4 regions of the Peribacillus frigoritolerans genome follow, and region 1 is predicted to be linked to each of the others. Evidence: riboswitches for the same ligand, from Rfam matches in the RefSeq annotation. Region 1 holds a riboswitch; each other region holds the start of a gene.
What was found. A riboswitch is a leader RNA that binds a small molecule or an ion and turns the genes downstream of it on or off. The one in region 1 is predicted to bind S-adenosylmethionine.
Positions count from the first base shown of each region.

Region 2: another riboswitch for S-adenosylmethionine. It lies ahead of mtnK (S-methyl-5-thioribose kinase); the one in region 1 lies ahead of ABOA58_RS06235 (methionine biosynthesis PLP-dependent protein).
Region 3: another riboswitch for S-adenosylmethionine. It lies ahead of ABOA58_RS22750 (methionine ABC transporter ATP-binding protein); the one in region 1 lies ahead of ABOA58_RS06235 (methionine biosynthesis PLP-dependent protein).
Region 4: another riboswitch for S-adenosylmethionine. It lies ahead of mmuP (S-methylmethionine permease); the one in region 1 lies ahead of ABOA58_RS06235 (methionine biosynthesis PLP-dependent protein).

Region 1 is NZ_CP158190.1:1,263,320-1,267,980, reverse strand. It holds gene ABOA58_RS06245 (hypothetical protein) at 1-8, opposite strand, end outside; gene fumC (class II fumarate hydratase) at 118-1,500, opposite strand; SAM riboswitch class I at 1,829-1,942, shown strand; gene ABOA58_RS06235 (methionine biosynthesis PLP-dependent protein) at 2,029-3,141, shown strand; gene metC (cystathionine beta-lyase) at 3,138-4,319, shown strand; gene ABOA58_RS06225 (type B 50S ribosomal protein L31) at 4,429-4,661, opposite strand, start outside.
Region 2 is NZ_CP158190.1:3,227,915-3,232,575, forward strand. It holds gene ABOA58_RS15790 (pyridoxal phosphate-dependent aminotransferase) at 1-898, opposite strand, end outside; gene ABOA58_RS15795 (carbon-nitrogen family hydrolase) at 998-1,780, shown strand; SAM riboswitch class I at 1,852-2,005, shown strand; gene mtnK (S-methyl-5-thioribose kinase) at 2,084-3,286, shown strand; gene mtnA (S-methyl-5-thioribose-1-phosphate isomerase) at 3,301-4,347, shown strand; gene ABOA58_RS15810 (LCP family protein) at 4,439-4,661, opposite strand, start outside.
Region 3 is NZ_CP158190.1:4,609,911-4,614,571, forward strand. It holds gene ABOA58_RS22735 (M20 family metallopeptidase) at 1-431, opposite strand, end outside; gene ABOA58_RS22740 (MetQ/NlpA family ABC transporter substrate-binding protein) at 466-1,338, opposite strand; gene ABOA58_RS22745 (methionine ABC transporter permease) at 1,360-2,010, opposite strand; gene ABOA58_RS22750 (methionine ABC transporter ATP-binding protein) at 2,024-3,046, opposite strand; SAM riboswitch class I at 3,282-3,393, opposite strand; gene ABOA58_RS22755 (GNAT family N-acetyltransferase) at 3,668-4,021, opposite strand; gene ABOA58_RS22760 (NADPH-dependent FMN reductase) at 4,423-4,661, shown strand, end outside.
Region 4 is NZ_CP158190.1:3,048,813-3,053,473, reverse strand. It holds gene ABOA58_RS14935 (ring-cleaving dioxygenase) at 23-970, shown strand; gene ABOA58_RS14930 (alpha/beta hydrolase) at 970-1,578, shown strand; gene ABOA58_RS14925 (flavin reductase family protein) at 1,596-2,204, shown strand; SAM riboswitch class I at 2,433-2,535, shown strand; gene mmuP (S-methylmethionine permease) at 2,619-4,007, shown strand; gene mmuM (homocysteine S-methyltransferase) at 4,004-4,661, shown strand, end outside.

The DNA of each region.
Region 1 (4,661 bases):
ATAGACATTGTTTTTCCTCCTGTTCCCAATACTTATGATTTCAGTATTTGTCGATTCCATTATTTTAACACATGGAAACACCCTCCCTAATACCAGAGGGAGGGCACTTCTATGCAATTATTTATTAACCATGTTAGCAGGATCGACCCATGCTTTGAATTCATCTTCCGTCAGGAACTCCAATTTCAACGCCGCTTCTTTTAAAGTAGAGTTGTCCTTGAATGCCGTTTTGGCGATCTTGGCTGCTTTTTCATAACCGATATGCGGGTTCAATGCTGTTACCAACATAAGGGAACGTTCTACATTTTCTTTGATTTTATCTCCATTTGCAGTGATGCCCACCGCACAATTGTCGTTGAATGAATGAATGCCTTCCGTCAATAATTTGACCGTTTGCAGGAAGTTATAGATGATGACTGGTTTGAATACATTCAATTCAAAGTTACCTTGGCTTGCTGCAAAGCCAATTGTAGCATCGTTACCCACGATTTGTGTTGCAATCATGGTAAGCGCTTCACTTTGTGTTGGATTGACTTTACCTGGCATGATGGAGCTGCCCGGCTCGTTTTCCGGAATGGCTATTTCGCCGATTCCGCTTCTTGGACCACTTGCGAGCCATCTGACATCGTTCGCAATTTTCATTAAATCCGCCGCCAATGCTTTCAAAGCACCGTGTGCGTAGACGATTTCGTTATGGCTAGTCAATGCATGGAACTTATTATCAGATGTGACAAAAGGATATCCTGTATCCGCGGCAATTTGTTTGGCAGAAAGTCCCGGGAATTCTTTCTTTGTATTGATTCCGGTTCCTACAGCCGTTCCGCCTAGAGCAAGGTTCAATAATTTTTGGCTGCTTTCCTCAATCATTGCCAAATCTTTATCGAGCATCGCTTTCCAACCGGAAATTTCTTGTCCTAATGTTAATGGTGTAGCATCTTGAAGATGTGTCCGGCCGATTTTCACGACATCCCAAAATTCTTTTTCTTTTGTATCGAATGTATCACGAAGGGCTTTGATGGCAGGAACCAATTTTTCAGCGACTTCCATAAAGGCTGCAATATGCATGGCGGTCGGGAACGTATCATTTGAGCTTTGAGCCTTGTTTACATCATCATTCGGGTGAAGGGTTTTCGATTCACCATTTTCTTTTAACCATTCATTCCCTTTGTTAGCGACCACTTCATTCACGTTCATATTACTTTGCGTGCCGCTTCCAGTTTGCCAAACTACAAGAGGGAAATGTTCATCAAGTGTACCTTCAAGGATTTCGCCGCAAATCTTGACGATGGCATTCTTTTTAACTTCGGAAAGATCACCAAGATCATGGTTCACCTTTGCCGCAGCTTGTTTAACGTATGCAAATGCACGAACTAATTCAATCGGCATTTTTTCGTTACCGATTTTGAAATTGTTACGGCTTCTCTCAGTTTGTGCTCCCCAATATTTATCAGCAGGAACTTTCACTTCACCCATCGTATCTCGTTCGATTCTGTATTCCATGTGTTCTCCTCCTATGTTTGCACTATTCATTGAAGACCTTTTGCATATGAAATGAATAATGTCGGATTATTCTTTCTCTCCATACATTGTACAAACTTTATTATTTTAAAGCAAAAATATCCCGCTGACCCTTTCCATTTTTTCTGAAAAATCCATGTTCCCTTCATGTTTATATGAAAATTCGGATATTCTTTTTTGATACATAAAGTGTAGGCACCGCTAGGCTTCGATTGACCTCGCCATGAACATCTAAGCATCATCACTCCCAAAATGTCCTTGACAGTATTTTGTATATATAGTAAATTCAAAAGAAATTGAATAATCTAAACTCTTATCGAGAGAGGTAGAGGGAATGGCCCGATGACACCTCAGCAACCTTCATTTGTTTCAAACCAATGAAAAGGTGCTAATTCCACAAGTTTGTGAACTTGGAAGATAAGAAGAATGACTCATCCTTACTTAATCAAAGTCTTCTTCTTAAAGAAGACTTTTTTTTATTTTATATAACTCAAAGGAGCAGTGAAAACCATGTATAAAACTGAAACATATCTTGCTCAATTAGGAAATCGCAGCGAAACGGCGACAGGAACAGTCAATCCGCCGGTATACTTTTCAACAGCCTTTCGTCACGAAGGAATTGGCCAATCGACGGGATTCGACTACACAAGGACAGGTAACCCTACACGCCAGCTATTGGAGCGATCCATCGCCGATCTGGAAAAAGGAGACCAAGGTTATGCCTGCAGTTCAGGAATGGCCGCCATCTCAACCATTCTCGCCCTTTTTAAATCCGGGGATGCATGGATTGTCAGCGAAGATCTTTATGGCGGTACATATCGTCTGTTAGAACAAGGTTTTAAAAAATGGGGATTGCAGTGTGACTATGTAAACACTTGTTGTTTGGAGGATATCGAAAAAGCCATCACTCCTCACACGAAAGCCATCTTCATCGAAACTCCCACTAACCCCCTTATGCAGCAAACGGACATTAGCGCCGTTGCCGCATTGGCCAAACGATATAATTTATTGTTAATCGTTGATAACACTTTTTACACGCCTCTTATTCAACAACCCATCCTGCTTGGAGCGGATATTGTGATTCACAGTGCAACCAAGTATCTCGGTGGTCATAATGATGTGCTCGCCGGTCTGATCGTTGCTAGCGGCGCTGAATTATGTGATGCACTTGCCTTCCATCATAATGGTACTGGAGCTGTCTTGAGCCCATTTGATTCTTGGCTGTTGATGCGCGGAATGAAAACCCTGGCATTGCGGATGGAGCGTCATGAAAAGAATGCCAAAATACTTGTAGATTACTTATCGGAGCATGATTGTGTCACGGATGTATTGTATCCCGGCAGAGGCGGCATGATTTCTTTCCGCATCATTGATGAAGCGGCTGTTAACCCATTTTTACAATCGCTCTCATTAATTTCCTTTGCAGAAAGCCTTGGAGGGGTTGAAAGCTTCATCACCTATCCTGCCACACAAACACATGCCGATATACCGCTTGAGGTCAGAACGGCAAATGGGGTTTGTAATCGCCTGCTCCGCTTCTCCGTTGGCATCGAGGATAGCGATGATTTGATTGGTGACCTGCAGCAAGCATTCGCACATGTAAAAAGGGAGGCACTACGATGACAGGTCATGATTTTAGCTTTGAAACGAAATTACTTCATAATCAACATAAATTCGATCCGGCAACTGGCGGTGTGAGCGTCCCCATTCAGCATGCATCGACTTTCCATCAATCCGATATCGATCAATTCGGCAAATATGACTACAGCAGAAGCGGGAACCCAACTCGCGAAGCACTTGAAGATATCATTGCCGATCTTGAGGAAGGCACTCACGGCTTTGCCTTTTCATCAGGTATGGCTGCCATTTCAACAGCCTTCCTGCTATTGTCTGCCGGAGACCATATCGTCATTTCCGAAGATGTATATGGCGGAACGTTCAGGATGGTCACTAGCGTATTGACCCGTTTCAATATTGAGCATACCTTCGTTGACATGACGGACCTTGAAAGCGTCAAAGCGGCCGTTCAGCCAAATACCAAGGCCATATACATCGAAACGCCTTCAAATCCGTTACTTAAAGTGACCGATATTCAAGCTGTATGTGATATCGCAAAAAAAGCCGGTGCCTTAAGTTTTGTTGATAACACATTCTTGACACCCGCATTGCAAAAACCGCTGAATCTGGGCGCTGATGTTGTCCTTCATAGCGCGACGAAGTTTTTATCCGGACATAGTGATGTGGTAGCTGGGCTTGCGGTCGTGAAAGATCCGGAATTGGCAGCAAGACTCGGTTCGCTCCAAAACTCCTTTGGAGCGGTCCTTGGTGTACAGGATGCCTGGCTTGTAATGAGAGGTTTGAAAACCTTGTCAGTTAGAATGGAACATTCACAAAAAGGGGCAGAAAAGATTGCAGCCTATTTAAAGGAGCAGCCCTTGGTGAAAAAAGTGTATTATCCCGGCCTAGCCGATCATCCACAGCACGCCATCCAGAAAGGCCAGTCACTTGGAGCAGGTGCGGTCCTGTCATTTGAATTGGAAAGTGAGGAAATCTTCCGTTCCTTCGTGAACACTGTCGAGCTCCCTGTTTTTGCCGTAAGCCTGGGAGCGGTCGAATCCATATTATCCTACCCGGCCAAAATGTCCCATGCTGCCATGCCTGCTGATGAAAGGGAAAAGCGAGGCATCACGAACAGCTTGCTCCGCCTCTCTGTCGGACTTGAAAATCCGGACGATATAATCAAGGACTTCGATGCGGCCCTCGTCAATATTGCCAAAGGGGAAGCAATTGCTGCAAAATGATTGAAAGATGGGTGCCTCATATTTTATGGGCACCCTTTTTCCTTTCATCATTAACTCTTTTTCTACCCAGTCATAAAAAAAGGCCATCGATTTCCCGATGGCCTGACTCTCATTTCTTCATATTATATTTATCCAGGAAGCGATCCACCCGTCCGCCTTTTTCAGCAAACTTCTGCTTTCCAGTAAAAAAAGGGTGCGTATCCGAGCTGATTTCCACTTTTAATAATGGATACGTTTGGCCGTCTTCCCAAACGATCGTTTCATTGGAAGTCTTAGTGGAACCTGTCAAAAATTTATACCCACTGTTGGTATCCATGAATACCACTTGTTGATAATCGGGAT
Region 2 (4,661 bases), 2.0 Mb from region 1:
ACATCTGCACTAACTGCTCTACACAGCTCTGCGAGTCAAGCAAAGCGCTTGCCGCAGCTTCTTGTATCGCAGGGAAGAGACTCACATAAAGATGGTCTTGTAATAGTTCAAGAGCTTCTATGACACTCTTATTCCCCACTGCGAAGCCGACTCTCCACCCTGCCATATTGTATGTTTTCGATAGTGTGTATATTTCTATTCCTATTTCCTTCGCTCCCTCTGACTGGAGAAAGCTTACCGGTTTTTTACCGTCGAATCCTATCGCTCCATAAGCGAAGTCGTGGACCACACAAATTGAATGCTCTTTTGCAAAAGAGACGGTCTCATCAAAGAAACTTTCAGTTGCAGAAGCACCTGTGGGATTGTTCGGATAGTTCAAGAACATCATTTTCGCTTTATCAAGTACTTCTTTATGTATGTCACTGTATTTTGGAAGGAAAACATTTTCTTCTGTCAAGGGCATGAACTCGGTCTTTGCCTGGGCTAAAACAACACCGGAAAGATAATCCGGATAGCCGGGATCCGGAACAAGGATCGTATCACCCGGATTCAATAAACACTGCGGCAGTTCGACAAGACCTGCCTTTCCCCCGAAGAGAATCGCCACTTCACTTTTCGGATCCAGCTTGACACCGTATTCACGTTCATAAAAGACGGCAGCAGCATCTTTTAAATATTGATGCCCCCGGAATGGCGAATATTTATGATTAATCGTTTTTTCAGCGGCAGACTGCAAGCTTTTTACGATATGGTCTGGTGTTGGCTGATCAGGGTTTCCCTGACCTAAATTAATGACATCATGTCCTTGCTCCGTGATGGCATTGACTTTTGCGACTAGTGAGGCAAAAAACTGCTTAGGCAGGTCCTGAAGCTGTCTGGATTTTTCGAATTGCACCATTTATACACCTTCTCTGAAATTTCTTGAAATTCTAGTCACAAATGATATATGTTTATCATAGTCTTGTAAAGCATTTTTTACATATGGGGGTTTTAAACGATGAAGTGGAAAATAGCTTGTATTCAAATGGATATAGCATTCGGGCAACCGGATATCAATTTTCAGGTTGCCAAACAATGGTTGGAAAAAGCAGCACGGTCGGAACCCGATATCGTCATTTTACCAGAGCTTTGGACAACCGGATACGACTTAAGCAGGTTAAATGAGATTGCTGATCAAGAGGCCGAAAAAACGATTGAATTTCTTAAAACACAGGCAAGGAAACACGAGATTCACATCGTAGGCGGTTCCATTGCGAAAAAAACGAGCAAGGGAATCTATAACACCATGATCATCATCGATAAACAGGGAAATCTCATAAAAGAATATGATAAGCTTCACTTATTTCAGTTAATGGATGAACATCATTTCCTGAAGCCAGGAGAAAAGGATGGTTTATTTACTCTTGATGAAAAAATATGTGCTGGTTTCATTTGTTATGACATCCGTTTCCCTGAATGGCAGCGAGCCCATACCGCTAAAGGCGCCGAAGTTCTATTCGTTACGGCTGAATGGCCAAAGCCGAGACTCGATCACTGGAGAGCCTTATTGATTAGCCGTGCCATCGAGAACCAAGCCTATGTTGTAGCCGTTAATCGCTCAGGCTCTGATGTCAATAATATATTTGCCGGTCATTCCTTGATAATTGATCCTTGGGGAAATATCATAAGTGAAGCCGGAGAAGGAAACGAACTCCTGACAGGCACCTTGGACTTCAATAGAGTTTCGGATGCACGTAACAAAATACCTGTATTCGAAGATCGCCGTCCTGATTTTTATTAATTTACCCATTGACAAACTATTTAAAAAGTTGATATTATTTTCCCGAAGATTAAAATTTCAGAAAACATTTACTCTTATCAAGAGCAGGCTGAGGGATAAAGGCCCTATGAAGCCCAGCAACCGACTGTAATACCATTGTGAAATGGGGCGGATTCACCGCCGGATTATAAAATCCACAGAGCACGGTGCTAATTCCACCAGAATTCATATTCTGGAAGATAAGAGGTCCGAAGCCAAAACTTCTGCCTCTTTCTATATGAAAGAGGCTTTTTTATTCTTATTTTGAATCCGGAGGGGAAAAGAATGACTCAAAACCATTCAAATTTTAAGAGATTGACAAACGAAACAGCTATAACCCTTGCAAAAAAACTTGGGTTGGTCAATGCGGATGCAAGTTTAACATGTAAAGAAATCGGCGATGGAAACTTAAATTATGTTTTTCATATTACAGACACAGTCACAAATAAAGGAATTATAATTAAACAAGCGGTCCCTTATGCCAAGGTACTTGGCGAAAGCTGGCCGCTGACATTGAAAAGAGCTGCGATTGAGGCGAATGCGTTGATTCATTTCAGAAGTTATTGCCCAGAATTCGTACCGCAAGTCTATTATTCTGATGAACAGCTTGCCATCACGGTCATGGAGGATTTATCGCACTTGAAAATCGTTAGAACAGGATTGATCGAAGGAGATTCATATCCATTGCTTTCTCAGCATATTGGTGAATATGTTGCGAAAACGGCATTTTATACATCCGATTATCATTTAGAACCCTCTGCGAAAAAGGAAGTGGCCCGACATTTCACGAATCCCGAACTCTGCAAAATCACTGAGGTCTTTATTTTCACGGATCCATTTTTTGAGGAACTCCCGGGAGATTTCGAGGTGGAATTGACAGATGCCGCCAAAAATATATGGAATGATAAAGAAGTGATCCTTGAGGTCGCTAAGCTGAAACAAAGCTTTGAAACCGAGCAGGAAGCCTTGCTTCATGGTGATTTACATACTGGAAGTATATTTGCAAGTGAAACTGAAACAAAGGTTATCGATCCGGAATTCGCTTTTTATGGTCCAGTTGGTTTTGACCTTGGTCAATACACCGCCAACCTTCTCTTTCAGGCAGTCACACGTAATAGCGCTGGAAAGGAAGAGATTTTCACACACCTTAATGAATTTTGGAATGCCTTTGAAGAAACTTATTCCGAATTATGGGAAGGCCAAAATAAAAGCCCATTTCGCCATGTGAAAGGTTATCTGCCTTATTTACTGACAAAATTCAAAAAAGATGCATTCGGCTTTGCCGGCTGTGAAATGATTCGGCGAACCATCGGACTTTCCCATGTTGCCGATTTGAATGTCATTGAAGATAAAGAAACAAGGATCGCTGCCAAAACGGCTACATTGGAAATTGGTGCTTTATTAATTAAAAAACGAGAAGAATTGGATGTTCCAGCTGTCATTGAAGCGTTGAAGCATCGTACACTGCCATCTTATTCAACCATTTAAAAGGAGACCTGCACATGACAAAGCTAGCACCATTACCTTATTCGGTACAATGGGCTGATTCCCATATTACATTATTAAATCAACAAGCCCTGCCTTCCATAACTGAATTTATTGAACTTCATTCTGTTGATGATGTATATGACAGCATTTTGACATTAAAAGTTCGCGGTGCCCCAGCAATTGGACTGACGGCAGCATTTGGTGTTGCACTTGGTGCCAAACAGGAAACAACCGCTGAATTAGCGGAATTCAAGAAAAATGTAGCGAGGCATATTGAAAAACTCGCCTCTTCACGGCCAACTGCTGTCAACCTTTTTTGGGCGTTAAGGAGGATGGAAAATACCCTGCAAGCTGCGCAAAGCATTTCAACTGCCAAGGAAGCACTTGTATCGGAGGCTAAAGCCATCTTTGCTGAAGATGAAGAAATGTGCAGGAAAATCGGGGAACATGGTTTATCCTTATTCACTAGAGGAGATTCCATTCTAACGCATTGCAACGCTGGGGGAATTGCCACGGCTCGGTATGGCACAGCCTTGGCTCCCTTCCACCTGGCTAAAGAAAAGGACTTTCCGCTAAAAGTGTATGCATGTGAAACAAGGCCTGTCCTGCAAGGGGCGCGTTTGACTGCTTGGGAATTGATGCAAGCGGGGGTGGATGTCACATTAATTTCTGATAATATGGCTGCCCATACGATTCACCAGAAAGGAATAAATGGAATCATCGTCGGTGCCGACAGAATTGCGGCTAATGGAGATACAGCCAATAAAATCGGGACATTGGGATTGGCCATATTAGCCAAGCACTTTGGTATCCCTTTTTACGTGGCCGCACCATCAACTACATTCGACCTTACTCTCGAGTCCGGTACTTCCATCCCGATCGAAGAACGGAATGAAGCGGAAATCACCTTTATTCAAGGTGTTAGGATTGCTCCTGAAAACGTGAAGACTTTCAATCCAGCCTTTGACGTTACACCGAATCATCTAATTACCAGCATCATTACCGAAAATGGCATCATAACACCGGATTTCATTAAAAACATCCCGCTTTTTGTTAAATGATCCAGGTTGCTTTATTGATGATAAAAAACGAGAAGGATTTCGTATCTCTCTCGTTTTTGTGATTATTCTTGCGAGGTCCACAATACAATTTTTATTTTTTGGAAAAGAACTCCTGAAGTGCCTTCTTATTTTTAGTGTAGTCTATTTCCAAAACGGCTCCGGACTGGGGATATATTTCATCATTAAAGCTTCCTTCCACTGGAACCCTTAAGGTTTCGACGGTGTCCGGTGAATGGAAGACGGCTTTTGGACCCATTTCCATTATTGTTTTCAGTCCAATATCTGTATCCAAGTACGAGAGTCCTTGTTCGATT
Region 3 (4,661 bases), 2.3 Mb from region 1:
TTTGCACTTCCATTCGGCCCGCCCTCTTCAGCCGGTGTTCCGAAAACAATCACCTCTCCGCCCGTTTCCTCCAGTACTTGTGCCAAAGAAATGCCTGCTGCAACACTCGTTGTGCCGATGATATTATGGCCGCAAGCATGACCCAAACCCGGCAATGCATCATACTCGGCTAAAAAGGCAATTGTGGGACCTTTCTTTGAAGAGGTTTTTTTGGCGATGAATCCTGTTTCATGTCCGGCTATATTGCGGGTCACTTCAAATCCTTCATTTCGAAGTATTCCTGTTAATGTATCCGAAGCGAAGAATTCTTGATTCCCAATTTCGGGTTTAGCATGAATGGCTTGACTCGTTTCGATATATAATTTGGAATGAAGGTCGATGTGATCTTCAATAATCTGCCGATGCTGCTTTTGCACTAATTCTCTCGCCATACTCTTAATCTCCCCTTTTTCTTGAATCGATCCATTACTTTTCATTAGCTGGTTTTGTCCAAGCATCCTGGTAATTCACTAATTCATCTACAGAAACATATGCAGGAATGGTGTTTCCTTTAAACGTTTTTTTGATGAACGCTTCCACTTCTTTCGATTGATAAAGCTCCACTAATTTCTGCAACTCAGGACGATCGGAATTACCCTTTTTAACTGCAATGATATTAATATACGGTTTCGCCGTTTTACTTTCATGGAATAAAGAATCTTTTAAAGTAAGGCCTGCTTCGACGGCAAAGTTATTATTGATGGCTGAAGCATCGGCATCATCCAATAGACGAGGTGTATTGCCTGCAGCAACAGGTTGGATTTTCAAGTTTTTCGGATTTTCCCTAATGATTTCCAATGAACCCGATCCATTGAATTCCTCTTTCAATGTAATCAATCCAGCTTCCTGAAGAAGGAGTAGTGCACGGCCAAAGTTTGTTGCTTCATTCGGAACGGCAATCGTAGCGCCATCCGGAAGACTTTTAAGATCTTTATGTTTTTTAGAATAAAGGCCCATAGGTGCAATGACAGTCGACCCGATGGCCTCTAATTTCAGATTTTGGTCTTGAACGAATTCATCGAAGTAAGCGACCGTTTGGAATGAATTGGCATCAATTTCACCTTCACTTAACGCAAGGTTCGGTTGGATATAATCATTGAAAGTGACCAGTTCGATATTAAGCCCTTCCTCTTTCGCTATGTCGACAATGTATTCCCATGTTCTCGTATCCCCGCTGCTGACACCGACTTTCACTGTTTTCACATCATCCGAAACGCCTGATGCACCTTCTTCTTTCCCGCATGCTGCAGACACTATGGCCAATGCCAATACTATGATCGTTAATAAGATTTTCTTCATTTCTCCTACCTCCTGTTATTTTTATCTTCTTCTGATTTTTCTTGAAATAAAATTCCCGGTGGATTGCAATAATTGAACGATGATCACGAGCGCCGCTACTGTGACGACCATCGTCATCGTATCGAACCTTTGATAACCGTAAGCCAAAGCTAGATCCCCGACCCCGCCTGCCCCGACGGCACCTGCCATGGCCGTAGCTCCAACAAGCCCGATAGTCGCTGTTGTAAATGTTAGGATCAACGAACTAAGTCCCTCGGGAATCAAAAAGCGATAAATGATTTGCCATGTCGTCGCACCCATCGCCTGAGCGGCCTCGATGATCCCTTTGTCCACTTCCAACAGGGAGTTCTCAACAAGCCGGGCAATATAAGGAGCCGCGTAAAAGATTAGCGGAACAATGGCCGCATTCATTCCGATCGCACTGCCTACAATCATTCTGGTAAGCGGAATAACTGCTACAAGCAAGATGATGAAAGGAACCGACCGCAATATATTGATGATCGGGTTCAATACATTAAAAATCCATTTATTCTCCAGGATGTGACCCTTTCTTGTAATGACAAGCAGGATACCGAGCGGAAGCCCGATCAATCCGGAAAACACCAATGAAATGGCTACCATATAAAGTGTGTCACCGAAAGCTGTCAACAACTGCTCTGCTGTAATTTCCATTCCCCAAAGCGTATTACCCATTTATCTGCACCTCCTGGACGAGAATCCCCTCATCTTTAATATATTGATAAGCCTTATCCACCTCATTTTTGTTCCCTGTCACTTCGATGATCAAATTCCCGAAAGGCGTTTCCTGAATTTCAGAAATATTGGCTGATAAAACACTTAAATGAACGTCATATTTCTTCGAGATCGTTGAAAGTAAAGGAGTACCCGAAGTAGTCCCAATAAAATTAATTTTCCAAATAATCGGGATATGGGATCCTATGCTTTTTAGGAAACTTTGTGGAATTTCGTCATGTATGACCGTTCTCACGAAGTTTTTTGCAATATCCGTTTGCGGCTTCGCAAACACTTCGAAAACCGAACCTTGTTCAACGACGCATCCGCCCTCCATGACCGCTACCTTATTGCAAATTTCCCTGATGACAGACATCTCATGAGTGATTAGCAGAATGGTAATATTGTATTCTTTATTAATTTTCTTTAAGAGCTGCAGAACGGCACTCGTTGTTTGTGGATCCAATGCCGACGTAGCTTCATCACACAATAAGATCGATGGATTCGTAGCCAAAGCTCTCGCAATGCCGATCCGCTGCTTTTGACCTCCCGATAATTGATCCGGATAACTCTTCGCCTTGCTCGATAAGCCAACGAACTCCAACAGCTCGCCTACACGGTTTTTGATTTCCTTAGCCGGAGTTCCCGATAAAACCAGCGGCATAGCAATGTTATCAAAAACAGTCTTGGAGTTTAGCAAGTTGAAATGCTGAAAAATCATCCCGATTTTTTTCTTTTCTACCCGTAATTCCTTCTGGCTTAATTTGATTAAATCCTTGCCCCCAACAATCACCGAACCATCTGAAGGATCTTCAAGCAAGTTGACCAGCCTGATCAACGTACTCTTTCCGGCCCCGCTATAACCGACTACACCGAATATATCCCCCTTTTCCACTGTCAAATTAATGCCCTTCAAAGCCTCGACAGTCTGTTTCTTTGTTTGATAAACCTTTTTAACATTTTGAAACTCAATCATCCAATCTCCCCCATGTTGTTTATTTGTACGAATTCATTATCCAGTGAGAAGAGCTTTGCAAAGTTTCATAATGATAGGGTTAAATTCGAAACTCACGAGTAATTGCACCAATTCTCCAAATAACCATATACATTTTGAATAAACAAAAGAGGCCTCTTCCGTCGTCAGACAGAAGAGGCCTCTTTTAGACATAAAAAAGAGTAAACTCTTAATTTAATTATCTAAGAAAAGCTCCTTCTTATCTTTCAAACTTTCGTCCGTTGGAATTAGCACAGTATTTTTACAAAAGTAAAAACCCGCTGCCGAGGTATCATAGGGCCAAGTCCCTCCACATCTCTTGATAAGAATTAACGTTATATTTAATTATGTCCTTCACTATATATTCTAATTTCTCTAAAGTCAACCATATTTTTCACCGTTTAAAATATTTTCACAGTATAGTGAATTGATAATTTTTAATTATATTAATATAATTAAAAATTATATTAATATAATTAAAAATTATATTTTATATTGATTTGCTCATTCTCCATACAAGGTGTTTTTGACTTTCCTCCCTTATCTTCATCATGCCTGAATTCGTATATAAACGAATCGCCCTTTGATTATCCGGAGAAACCCTTAAATGGTATTCGGATACATTAAATTGCCTGAAAAGTTTTCTGCGTAGCGAACCAATTCCTTGCCAAGGCCTTTACTGCGATATTCGGGAATAAGATAAAATAGATCTACATAGCCGATCTCAGTTCCTTCATACCCCCGAATTCGAAGTTCCATTTGTCCAATCGGTACTTGGTCATTTTCAAGGATCACCTGTCCCCCAGGAAATTTGCGGACCCTTTCTTCCATTCGTTGCAGATATGTATTTTCATCTCCAAAACCAGCTTCAGTTCCAAAACTTACAACAAAGGAATCTTTCCTGAATTTAACGATAATATCTTTGTCTTTGTCCGTATCAATGGTCCGAAAGATCAACTTTACCCACCCCTATTATTTTAGTGAAATAGTTATCAAGCAAATAAACTCATTTTACTTACACTTTTTATGATATTTCATTATTTACTTTTACAAGCGTCTTATTTCATTTTTTCTGAAAGGATTTTGCCTTAATCCCTATAGGAATGGCCATAATATTAAATTAAAAACAAATGCAATATTGTTGGGAGAGGTCTAGTAATGGGGATTGGGTAGGCACATATAATTTTTGAGTCTAACTTTGCAGGGTATGAATGTTCGAGAGGAATTTTGTTTATTCAGCTCCAACTCAACTTTTTCCCAAGCATCCTTTTTCCCTTTCATTTATATTCCAATTATAATAGGTAAGTGGAACATATTTACATGATTATCCATTATAAAAATCATTGGAGGTATTGAAGATGAAAGTTGTTGCAATAGTGGGAAGTATCCGTAAAGAGTCTTACAACCTTAAGCTTGCCAAATATATTCAATCTAGATATCAAGATCGGTTCGATCTCGAAATCTTGAACATTCGGGATTTACCTTTTTATGATCAAGATATTGAAAATGACCCTCCATTAGTTGTAAAAGAATTTAAATGTAAAGTGGCCGAAGCAGATGCAGTCTTGTGGGTAACACCTGAATACAACGGTACGAT
Region 4 (4,661 bases), 1.8 Mb from region 1:
AACGGGAAAGGAAGTAATCGGCATGCAAAAGCAAAATGCAGGAATACATCATATAACCGCAATTGTAGGCAATCCTCAAGAGAATGTGGATTTTTATGCTGGAGTGCTGGGAATGCGTATGGTGAAGAAAACCGTTAATTTTGATGATCCAGGCACCTATCATTTATATTTCGGAGATGAATCAGGTTCACCGGGCACTATCATCACTTTCTTTCCTTGGCCTGGGGCATACCGAGGGACAATTGGCTCCGGACAAGTGGGGATTACAACATATGCCGTTCCGGAAGGTTCAATGGGCTTCTGGGAAACGCGCTTGGGTAAATTTAATATTGACTTTGAAAAGATCTCACGCTTCGGCGAGGATTATCTGGGATTTCAGGATCCACATGGATTGCAACTTGAACTGGTTGAGCGTAAAGAAGGTAAAAATAGCGAGTGGTCATTCGGCGGTGTACCAGCTGACAAGGCGATCAAGGGATTCGGCGGTGCGGTATTATTGACGTCGAAACCGATCAAAACGATGGAACTATTAGAGGAAGTGATGGGTTTGCAAAAGATGGGGGAAGAGGGTGATTTCATCCGCTTCAAATCCACATCGGACATCGGAAATTTGGTAGATGTTAAAAAAACTGTTTTGCCAAATGGGAAAATCGGAGTGGGAACTGTCCATCATCTTGCATGGCGTGCAAGCGATAATGAAGATCATAAAGAATGGAGGGAGCATATCGCAAACCATGGCTATGGCGTGACACCCTTTACAGACCGCCAATACTTCGATGCCATTTATTTCAGGGAAGATGGAGGCATACTCTTTGAAATTGCCACAGATCCACCTGGCTTTGCTCATGATGAAACGAAGGAAACGATGGGTAGTAAATTAATGCTGCCGCCCTGGCTTGAAGAAAAAAGGGAGATCATGGAGAAAACGTTACTGCCGGCAGTGCCGAGAGTACTAGAGGAGGATAAATGATGAAGCATATTTTTCAAAAAGGAAGTAATCCAGATGCACCGTTGCTTTTGCTTTTACATGGCACTGGAGGAACGGAAACGGATCTCTTGCCATTATCGGAAATGGTTTCACCGGGATCATCCGTACTCAGCGTACGGGGAAATGTACTTGAAAACGGAATGCCCCGTTATTTCCGCCGGCTGGCTGAAGGAGTTTTTGATGAAGAAGATTTGATTTTCCGTACGAAGGAGCTTTATGACTTCTTGGAATCAGCGTCCGGACAATATGACTTCGATCGTGACAGAGTGGTGGCATTAGGTTATTCTAATGGTGCAAACATAGCAGCAAGTTTGATGTTCCATTTTGAAGGGGCATTAAAAGGAGCGATTCTTCATCATCCAATGGTGCCTAGACGCGGGATTGCTTTGCCGTCCCTTTCGGATATACCTGTATTCATTGCTGCAGGTAAAAACGATCCGATTTGCCCGGCAGCAGAAACTGATGAACTTAATCAAATTTTACTGCAAGCTGGTGCTGCGGTGGATGTTCACTGGGAAAATTACGGTCATCAGTTAACACGTTCAGAGGTTGATGCAGCAAGTTCATGGTTTCAAAAGAACTTTTTATAAGAATGGGAGGGATGAAGATGATTTCAGTTAATCCTGAAAGTCTTACTGAACGGGAGAATTATAAGTTTTTGACTGGAAGCATCATACCGAGACCAATAGCCCTGGTTACGACACAATCCGAAACCGGTACAATCAATATAGCTCCGTTCAGTTTTTTTAACATAGTCAGTTCCAATCCTCCTATGATTTCCATTTCTGTTCAACGGAAAGAAGGAGCTTCGAAGGACACTGCCCGAAATGCAATTCAAACAGGTGAATTCGTTGTTCATATCACTGATGAAGATAATGTTGCTGATGCAAATCGAACGGCCAAGGAACTCCCGTCTGACGAAAGTGAATTGGGTCTTACCAATTTCACTCAGGCTGTTAGTGAGAAGGTGTCGGTACCAGGATTGCAAGAAGCGAAGGTACGCTTTGAATGCACATTGGAGCATGCGATACCATTGGCAGGTTCCAAGAATAAACCTGGTTGTGATTTATTGATAGGGAAAATAGTCTGCTATCATATAGAGCAGGAGATTTACCATAATGGCCGGATTGACCAGAATGGGCTAAAACCTGTAGCAAGATTAGCGGGTCATACTTATACAAAACTAGGGGAATTATTTGAAATACAACGACCTTAAGGAATAAGAAAGAAAAAATGGCGTCATCTTTTAAGGTGTCGTCATTTTTTTAAAATTATTCCCGGTTAGCATTATCTGCAATTCTAATACTGTAAGCGACTGTTCCAAAAACAAGTTCATATCTATGCCAAAGGTGCGATGATCGTATGGATTTTAAAGGAAGTCTTTACAGACCGAAACAAAACTTGACAATTTTTGCATAGATTGATAAAGTTATAAAAAAATAACTTCTTATCCAGAGAGGTGGAGGGACTGGCCCTATGAAACCTCAGCAACAGGTCTGCAATGACACTGTGCTAATTCCAGGGGGTGAAACCTTGATAGATAAGACCGTACGTGTTTATTTGTCAGTAACGCACTCTTTTTTAGAGTGCGTTTTCGTTTTTTCTGGGTGCAAGATAAAGGAGAGTAAGAATGGAGAACAAAAGGAATCATGATTTTCAAAGGAAAATGCAGGCACGGCATATAATAATGCTATCGCTTGGCGGGGTGATTGGAACAGGTTTATTCTTAAGTTCGGGTTATACGATTCAACAGGCTGGCCCATTCGGCACCATCCTTTCGTATCTGATTGGGGCATTAGTGGTTTATCTAGTCATGCTATGTCTGGGTGAACTGGCAGTACATATGCCCGAGACAGGTGCGTTTCATAGCTACTCAGCTAAATACATAGGTCCTGGGACAGGGTATACAGTAGCCTGGTTGTATTGGCTAACTTGGACTGTTGCACTAGGATCGGAATTCACGGCTGCAGGATTGTTGATGCAGAGATGGTTTCCATCAATCAATGTCTGGATATGGAGTGCACTATTTGCCATATTGGTCTTGGCATTAAACGCGTGGACCGTTAAATTTTTCGCTGAATCCGAATTCTGGTTTGCGTCTATTAAGGTATTTGCCATTGTAATTTTTATTATTTTGGGAGCAGCGGCAATGCTAGGTTTTATTCCAATAATTCATTCACAATCCGCTCCGTTATTCTCCAATTTTACAAGTGAAGGTTTATTTCCGAATGGTGCTTTTGCCATTCTAATGACGATGCTTGCGGTGAATTTCGCATTCTCTGGAACTGAATTAATCGGAATTGCAGCTGGAGAAACTGTGAATCCAGAAAAAACGATACCAAAGGCAATCCGTATGACATTATGGAGATTGATTATCTTTTTTGTAGGAACCATCGTTGTATTGTCCGCATTATTGCCTATTTCGGATGCAAGCGTATTAGAAAGCCCCTTTGTGGCAGTTCTTGAACGGATTGGTGTGCCATATGCAGCGGATATTATGAACTTTGTTATATTAACTGCCATTTTATCTGCTGCAAACTCAGGACTGTATGCATCATCCAGAATGCTTTGGTCACTTGCAGATAAGGAAACTATATCACCAATATTTGCAAAATTGACAAAACGGGGAGTTCCGATTTTTGCAGTCCTTTTCAGTATGTTGGGCGGCTGCTTAGCCCTGTTCTCGAGTATTATTGCACCGGATACTGTTTACATAGTGCTTGTATCCATTTCTGGACTAGCCGTGGTTGTAGTTTGGATGAGTATTAGCGTGTCACAGTTTCTATTTCGCAGACGATATATAAAAGAAGGAAATTCAGTAAATGACTTGGCTTATCGAACGCCATTATATCCACTCGTACCAATCGTTTCTTTTATGCTATGCCTGGCTTCTTGCATAGGAATTGCATTTGATCCTACACAACGAATTGCACTATATTGTGGCATTCCATTTATTTTGTTTTGCTATGGAAGTTATTATGTGACAAAAACATATAAAGAAAAGAGGAGTAGATCATGAACAATAAAACTAACCCAATTGACGCTATTTTACGAGATCATTCAGTCATGATTTTGGACGGAGCTTTAGCTACAGAGCTTGAGAGGCATGGATGTGATTTGGACGACCCGCTCTGGTCTGCACGTGTATTACTTGAAAATCCAGAAGTGATTTATCAAGTGCATTCTGACTACTTTCGTGCTGGAGCGGACTGTGCGATTACGGCTAGCTACCAAGCCACTGTTGAAGGTTTCGCCCTCCGCGGAATACAAGAAAAAGAGGCTTTGGAGCTAATCCGGAAAACGGTTTTACTCGCAAGAAAAGCAAGAGATGATTTTTGGAAGGAAGAAAACCAAACGCTTAGGCCTAAGCCATTGGTTGCTGCATCTGTTGGCCCTTATGGGGCTTATCTTGCAGATGGTTCGGAGTATATAGGAAACTATGGTGTATCGGATGAAACTTTAACGGCATTTCATCGCTCACGGATATCAGCGTTGATTGAAGCAGGAGCTGACCTTTTAGCATTTGAAACGATTCCTTCCCTGCAAGAAGCAAAAGTATTATATTCATTATTGAAGGATTATCCAGAAGTTTATGCTTGGCTATCCTTTTCATTGAAAAATGAAAAAGCGATAAGTGACGGTACATCACTCGAGGTGTGTACAAGATTGTTTG